Regions from separate parts of the Mangrovibacillus sp. Mu-81 genome, predicted to be linked through region 2. Evidence: riboswitches for the same ligand, from Rfam matches in the RefSeq annotation. Region 2 holds a riboswitch; the other holds the start of a gene.

Region 1 (4,192 bases), on a different contig from region 2:
TTGTGCTCGACGATTACCACTGTTTTATCCGTACCGACAGCCTTGAGCGTTTCCCATATATCCATTGATCCATTCTCATCCACCAATGCAGTCGGCTCATCAAGAAAAAGTACATCGGGTTCAAGAGCAAGAACAGCAGCAATGGCGAGTCTTTGTTTCATCCCTCCTGACAGCTGCTGTATGCTCGTATGTACTTCCTTCAGTTCTAACCCGACTTTCTTCAGCAGTTCCTGAATTCTTTCATTCATCTGTTCTCTGGGAACATTCAGGTTTTCAAGTACAAATGCAATCTCTTCATCCACATACGGCATACAGAACTGGGCATCAGGATCTTGAAAAACATATCCCCAGGAAGATGGCCGTGAAATGGAGGATACTTTCATCGGAACTTCATATGCATTCGGTATCAGTCCCGCCATTACATTGAGCAGTGTAGACTTCCCGCACCCTGAAGGACCAAGCAGCAAAACCTTTTCACCTTTATCGATCGAAAGTGAAAGATCCTTGAATATGAATTCCGATTCACCTGGAAATTTCAATCTCAGCTTATCAATCTTCATTCCATTCACACCTGTCTATCTAGAGCTTCATAGTCTTCTTGGGCTGCCGGTCTGACAAGGTTAGTCACTCCAGTCCGTTCCAACGCTTTCACCAGATAGAATGCCCCTGCTCCTGCAATCAGTACTGAACCAAGTAATCTCGCGCCCAGAAACAGGAGCAGATTCCAAGTGGCGAGGTCGCCAATGTATCCTTTGAACATATCCATCATGATCGAACCAAATGCAGACATAATGGCGGCAAGACTTACAATTGGGAGGCTGTATCGTTTGTATCTTGTCGCAAAGAATATCGCTTCCGCAAATAGTCCCTGCACAATACCAAACAGAAGGACCTCAAGCCCCCATTCCGAGCCCATCAGAAACTCTCCCGATGAAGCTGCGATCTCGGCCAGCAGCGCAGCACCAGGCTTGCGGATGATCAGGAAAGCCACCGTAGCCGCCATAAACCACATACCGTAAATAAGCTGATCAGCATGAAGTCCGAACGGTTTCATCATGCTGTATACCGGACCCCAAACCTTATAAATGACTCCAAACCCGATTGAAATGACGACAGTGACCAGAATGTCAGTCAGTTTTAACTTCATCATTCATCTCACCGGCTTTCCTGTGATTTTTTTAAATAAATGATTCTCAAAAGGCCATTTTTCAAGGGAATATGCCATCTCCCAAAATTGAAGCTCATATATGCTGCTTAATGTAAAAAGCTCTTTCATCCTTGCCTTCTCATCGTCGCCTGCTTTCTCTGCGATCTCATCCAATCGATTAATTTGTTCTTTCACCAATTCCCCGAACCACTCTCCGCCGTAAGCGCTGATCCATTCACGGTAAATCGGTTCATCCGGCGAACACAACTTCAAGTGCTCACCGACTTCATGGTAGAGCCAATAGCATGGTAAAATGGCTGCTATAATATCTCCGAATCCCCCGAATTGAGCTGCACGGTACATATGGGAGGTGTAGGCATAAGCGGTTGGAGACGGCTGAAACAGATCCTTTTCTTCTTCTGTGATACCGAGCCGGATTGAAAAGCTTTCATGCAGCGATAATTCGGCTTCATTCGTACCTTGTGCGTGGGCAGCCATTCTGGACGTCGTATGTAAGTCTGGTGCAACAGCTGCACCAAACGCCTGCATCCTCGAAAAATGCGATAAATAGTAGGCATCCTGGAGCACGTAATAACGAAATTTCTCGAGCGGGAGTGTACCGTCACCTATCCCTTTAACAAACGGATGATTAAAGCTCGCTTCCCAAATTTCGTTCACATCTTCCCGCAACTTCTTTGAAAATGTCATCATTTCTCTCTCCTTTTCCCGACGACCCAACAACGGGGAATAGAAAAAGCCACTTTCCATTACGCAAATAGCGAACAGAAAGTGGCTTGAAAAGGCAATACATGAAAAAGTGTATATGGTCTCTTCAAACACCACTTCCCTACGCTGGTCCCAACCAGATCAGGTTCAAAGGGTCTTAAAGTTACACTTTAATCTCAGCCTTTTCAAAAGGCACCCCTAGTGGATCGTCATTTATAATTTTTGATTTCGTTGTTATCGTATCATGTAATTTTATCTTGTCAAGCTTTATTTGAACCAGCCTTTTTCTTTTGAGTGAGTGATCGCTTCGATCCGATTCTTCACTTCAAGTTTGTCCAGAATCGTTGAAATATAGTTTCGGACAGTACCTGTTTTGAGCTGGAGTTCATCTGCGATTTCTTTTGTGTTTTTTCCATCTGCGACTAGTTCAAGAACTTCTTTTTCCCGATCTGTCAAAGGATTTTCTTCACTGTACATATCATCCATCAGTTCAGGGGCATAGATTCTTTTCCCTTCCATCACAAGCCGGATTGAGCTTGCCAGCTCTTCACTCGGGCTGTCCTTTAACAAATAGCCTTTGACCCCCGCTTTTAAAGCCCGTTGAAAATAACCTGAACGCGCAAAGGTAGTAAGGATAATGACTTTGCATCCTTCCCCTTTCAATTCTTCAGCCGCCTCGAGACCTGTCTTCTCGGGCATTTCGATATCCATTATACAAATATCGGGATGGAGACTGCGGACTAATGAGATGGCTTCTTCCCCATTACCTGCCTTTCCGACGACCTCCAGATCATCCTCTAAATCAAGCAGGGAGCCTAATGCTCCCAACATCATTCTTTGATCCTCTGCAATCACAATGCGAATCACTTCATTCCCTCCCTGTCGATCTGTTTGATAACCTTAGGAACTCTCATGATCAAAGAGGTACCATGATCAGATATGATTTCAAGCGTCCCATTGACAAAATCAAGGCGTTCTTCCATGCCTCGCAGTCCGCTTCCTTTAGATAAATCTTGATCTTTCTGAACACCTATGCCATCATCCTTCACTTTGATTGTTAACTCGTTATCATGTTCCTCAACGGTAATCTCACATGTAGTGGCCCCGCTGTGCTTTACGACGTTTGTGACCGCTTCTTTTAAGCACATGCTTAATATGTTTTCAAGAAAGAGTGAGGTATCCGGTATATTGGACGTGTCATCTATTATCAGTTCGATTTCTGCTGCTGCAAGAATTTGCTTGATCCTTACAATTTCGTCTTCTAAACGGATTCCCCTCATTTGGGAGACCATCGTCCGCACCTCTGACAATGCGGTTCTGGCAGTTTGCTGCACATCTTTCAACTCCGTTTTAGCTTGTTCCGGGTCTTTATAGACCAACTTTCTCGCCAAGTCACTTTTCAACCCGATAAGAGACAGCTTTTGACCTAATGTATCATGCAAGTCACGTGCGATACGCTGTCTTTCTTCTTGTTTGACAAGTTCTGAGATTCTTTTATTCGCATCTTCCAGCTTTTCTTCCAGCCAACCTTGTTTGTTCCGATTGTAAATATTAAATGGAAGCAGGATGACACTGATCCAAATGATCAAGATAAACGGTATTTGAGAAAGGAATAAATCTTCCTGCTCTACAAACTTATAATTGATCGAGGCGGTTGTGAGCACCAGGTGGATGATATACAGCGTCAAGAACGCAATCCGGTTTTTTATATTACCGTTGTAGTAAGCAATGTAAAAAGCGAAATAAATAAAATTAAACTGAATTGTCATCGTGATGGATATGGCGATTAAAATGGATGTCCATAAATAAACCGGCCACTCTCTGGAAAGGAAGGCAAGCCTCAAAAAGATGAAAAACAAAATGGTCAGCGTGATCCCTACAATAATTTCAATCGTTGATGAAGATTGAAAGATAAAGTAAAAAGGGAGAATGCTGATGATACTCCATATATAAGGCGAAATGCCAGAGCTTTTTTGAATTTTAATGAATTTATTAGGCAATTGCACGATCAAACCCTCTTTTTATGTAAAAAGTTTTGATATTTTATCAGTTACTAAACTTATGATAAAAAGCGTATACCGTACACTATCATGTCACAGTTTACACATTTTATTGAATTTATCCGATTAGTACTTCCTGTTCTGGATGGCGATTTGTTTCAACATCAGTTCATGGGATTTTTTGATGATATCTGTCAAAACATCACCCTTGTATATTCTGCCTATTTTCGTCTTTTCCTGATAATATTCTACAATTTCATCTAATTGCTGAGCTGTTTCTTTTTCAATCCTCACATTCAACTGAATCCTATTGCCGGTA
Region 2 (4,192 bases):
ATTGATAGAAGGGAATAATCTAATAGGGAGTGGTCAGATTGACGAATGATTTTTACTGTGATGAAGTATTGAGTGGAAAGACTGAAGTGAAGATTGTTTTTGAAACTAAAAATACATTGTTCTATTAACATACCACTCTTATTGGGGTACCGTCAGGAAAATGCGGATTGACAACGCTAAGTCCATTTTCAAGACGATCCCCCGTTTTTTACAACGCTAAGAAATTTTCAGTAGTCTTAGAGATCTAATGAGACGACTTTCTCTGGATTAAAATGGTAAGTTAATATGTTCCAGCCTAAGGTGAGATATGAAGTAATAAGTCTTCATTAAAACTACCTGTCCGTTTTTGATATTCAACTGCTTTAGTTAGATGAAAAGTGTACCAGATACTGAGGTAGTATTAGGGCAGGGTAGCTTTACACTGCTAATAGTATAAAACAATTACCTTATTACACTTGATACAAGTTTCATAATATTGATTCCCTTTAAAATGATGATCACAATTTTGTTGAATCTCTTTTAAGCTTTTTTCCAAAAAAGCAAGGTGAGTTTTTAATTGATTGATCTCCTCTTCAATTATTTGGATCTTCAACGTAAACCTCCTAACAGCAAGAGTTATTGATATAGTTTACCACCAGATTCCTTAAACTCTTCAGCTTTTTCCTTCATTCCTTTTTCTATTGCTTCTTTTGTATCAAGCTTTTTTTCTTTCGCGTAGTTACGAATATCTTGAGAGATCCTCATGCTACAAAATTTCGGTCCACACATTGAGCAAAAATGTGCTGTTTTTGCACCTTCTGCAGGTAACGTCTCATCATGATATTCTAAAGCGCGTTCAGGATCCAATGATAAATTAAACTGATCTCTCCAACGGAATTCGAAACGAGCTTTAGATAAGGCATCATCTCTTTTGTGTGCTCCTGGATGGCCTTTCGCTAAATCAGCAGCATGTGCAGCTATTTTATAAGTTATTACACCTTCACGTACATCATCCCGGTTTGGTAATCCTAAATGTTCTTTTGGTGTTACATAACAAAGCATAGCCGTACCAAACCAACCAATCATGGCTGCACCAATCGCAGATGTAATATGATCATAGCCAGGAGCTATGTCAGTTGTAAGTGGCCCTAGAGTGTAGAAAGGAGCTTCCTTACAAACCTCAAGTTGTTTATCCATGTTTTCTTTAATAAGGTGCATAGGTACGTGGCCTGGACCTTCAACCATTACCTGTACATCATGCTTCCAAGCAATTTGTGTTAGTTCTCCAAGAGTTTCTAATTCCGCAAATTGTGCTTCATCATTGGCATCGGCAATTGAACCGGGACGCAGACCATCCCCTAAAGAGAATGCAACATCATAAGTTTTCATAATCTCACAGATTTCTTCAAAATGAGTATATAAAAAGCTTTCTTTGTGGTGGTGAAGACACCATTGTGACATAATAGAGCCGCCTCGGGATACAATACCTGTTAAACGTTTTGCTGTTAACGGAACATATCGCAAAAGAACACCAGCATGAATTGTGAAGTAATCTACGCCTTGCTCGGCTTGCTCAATCAAAGTATCACGGTAAACCTCCCATGTAAGGTCTTCGGCAACTCCATTAACTTTTTCAAGTGCTTGATAGATAGGAACGGTTCCTACAGGAACAGCTGAATTGCGAATAATCCATTCCCTTGTTGTATGAATGTTTTTCCCTGTTGATAGGTCCATAATATTATCAGCACCCCAACGTGTGGCCCAAGTCATTTTTTCGACTTCTTCTTCGATGGAGGATGAAACAGCAGAATTCCCAATATTTGCGTTGATTTTAACATGGAAATTACGTCCTATGATCATTGGCTCTGCCTCAGGATGATTGATATTAGAAGGAATAATTGCTCGTCCTCTTGCAACTTCTTCACGCACAAATTCAGATTTCATATTTTCCCTTAATGCGATAAATTCCATCTCGGGAGTGATGATGCCCATTCTTGCATAATGAAGCTGTGTGACATTTCTCCCTTTTTTTGCACGTAATGGTTTACGCTTTAGACCAGGGAACACATTATGATTAGCACGAGGATCATTTTCATCCCTATATCCATTGTCTTCAGCCTTAATTTCTCTTCCTTCATATTCCTCAACATCCCCTCGTTCATGAATCCATGTGCTTCGAAAAGGAGGAAGACCTTTTGTAATATCAACTGAATAATTAGAATCCGTATATGGTCCGCTTGTATCATAGACACGAAATGGCGGATTTTCTTCTTCACCAAAGGCACCAGTTGTAGGACTTAGTTCAATTTCACGCATTGGTACCTTGATATCGGGTCTTGAGCCTTCAACATAAACTTTTTTACTACCTGAAAAACTAGACATGATGGAAATTTTTTTTTCGTTTAATGAAGTTGTTGACATAGAATAAATCTCTCCCTTTTTAAAATTAAAGGACGGGATCTAGAACAATAAAAGAGGATTAAAGAAATGAATTAAATAAAAAAAGCCGAATCCAAAAAGGATGGACCGGCTTTTGTATGTAGAAGTTTATTCAATACATGATTATTTTTTCTAACTTCCCCACGCTAGTATGATCTAGATCAGGTCCAAAGGGTCAAGAAACTTTAACGTGTTTCTCTCTCAGCCCAACTTATTGGACTCCCCTAGTTATTTCTATTTAATTTGGTTTTAGTATACATGAGTCTTAAGTAAAATAAAAGGAACATTAAAAAAAATATAAAAAACGATCTTTTAAAAGGGAACTTTATCCCGAATAGTGGACATTTTAGAAATTTCCTATTCTGGATACAGTTCATTATTTAAGAAGTTGGTATTTTTATTTGGTTTCCTTAATCCGAATTTCTCTTATTACAGAGTAAATATTGTAGCCATCCCTAAGAAACACTTCCCATCTTTAACTACAATGGAAGAAGGAGGTCAATCTGCTTTCAATGACTTGATGGACACTGTCGGAACAGTTGCAGGGAAGGCCGAAAAGAAATATGGGGCATGCAGAGTGATCACGAATGCAGGAGTATCAGGATTCGAAGCATCTTCATAATGCTTCAGGTGAGATTATAAAATAAAAAAATCCCTCACAGCCTGATTGGCAGGAGGGATTTTCCAAATTCAGATCAGTATCTTACCGCATCATATGAATTGATTCTGCCATGTTGAGTGTAAGTACCAGTTCCACTTACATAATCGGCAGTCTGTTCGATTGCCTGGCGGATTTGGCTATTGCTGCGTCCCTGACTTGCAAGAAGCCCCGCTAATCCTGCAACGTGCGGGGAAGCCATTGATGTCCCTGACATGTACGCGTATCCGTTATTTGGTACGGTTGCAGCAATGTCAACACCCGGGGCAGACACATCTACCCATGAACCGTAATTTGAGAATGAAGCTCTGCGATCAGAACTGTCCACGGCACCTACTGCAATTACATTTGAATATGAAGCCGGTTCAAATGTAGTTGAGACCCCGTCATTTCCAGCTGCAGCAATGACTACACTTCCTTTGTTCCATGCATAGTTAACCGCATTTTCCAATGTAGTCGTTGAGCAATCACAACCCAGGGAAAGATTGATGACCTCCGCACCCTGGTCGGCCGCATAACGTATACCATCAGCAATGTCTGTTAATGAACCGTTCCCACTTGCATCCAGGACCCGGACTGCAAGAATTCTAGTATTGGGAGCCATTCCAGCAATTCCTGTACTGTTATTTGTTTCAGCAGCAGCAGTACCTGCTACATGTGTACCATGGCCATTCAGATCCATCGGGTAGTAATCATTGTCGACAAAGTCATAACCGCGGATGGTTTTACCGTCAAGATCGGGGTGATTATAATCCACTCCCGTATCAAGTACTGCTATTTCCTGGCCGCTGCTGCCTTTGGTGTAATCCCAGGCATAATTGGTGTAAGTGTTTTGGGGACCGTATTGATAGCCTTGATAATAGTAGTCATTCGGAGTCCAGGTAGAAGCAAGTTTATAGTTGGGTTCAGCGTATTCTACATTAGGATTTTTATTTAAAGCTTTGACCGCAGCCTCCACATTCCCGACCTTAAGGACTTTGTAAGGTGACTTGACTGCATCTGTGTCTTGAATTTCTGTGGCATTCATATTTTTAAGTGCGCTGCCTTTTAATGATTTTGATGCTGAATCTTTAAACTTTACAATCACTTCACCTTTAACATACTCATTTTTTTCAA

What was found. Region 2 has a riboswitch for thiamine pyrophosphate ahead of thiC (phosphomethylpyrimidine synthase ThiC). Riboswitches for the same ligand answer to the same signal wherever they lie in the genome.
Region 1: it holds a riboswitch for thiamine pyrophosphate, as region 2 does, so the genes downstream of both, tenA (thiaminase II) here and thiC (phosphomethylpyrimidine synthase ThiC) in region 2, are expected to answer to the same signal.

The regions. Positions count from the first base shown of each region.
Region 1 is NZ_JBAJHU010000007.1:87,724-91,915, forward strand. Features, by position in the region: gene V6B33_RS14860 (ABC transporter ATP-binding protein) at 1-560, opposite strand, end outside; gene V6B33_RS14865 (ECF transporter S component) at 566-1,150, opposite strand; gene tenA (thiaminase II) at 1,151-1,855, opposite strand; TPP riboswitch at 1,975-2,083, opposite strand; gene V6B33_RS14875 (response regulator transcription factor) at 2,141-2,740, opposite strand; gene V6B33_RS14880 (sensor histidine kinase) at 2,737-3,873, opposite strand; gene V6B33_RS14885 (hypothetical protein) at 4,000-4,192, opposite strand, start outside.
Region 2 is NZ_JBAJHU010000003.1:655,112-659,303, forward strand. Features, by position in the region: gene V6B33_RS10345 (serine protease) at 425-592, opposite strand; gene thiC (phosphomethylpyrimidine synthase ThiC) at 616-2,400, opposite strand; TPP riboswitch at 2,540-2,654, opposite strand; gene V6B33_RS10355 (hypothetical protein) at 2,756-3,040, shown strand; gene V6B33_RS10360 (S8 family peptidase) at 3,114-4,192, opposite strand, start outside.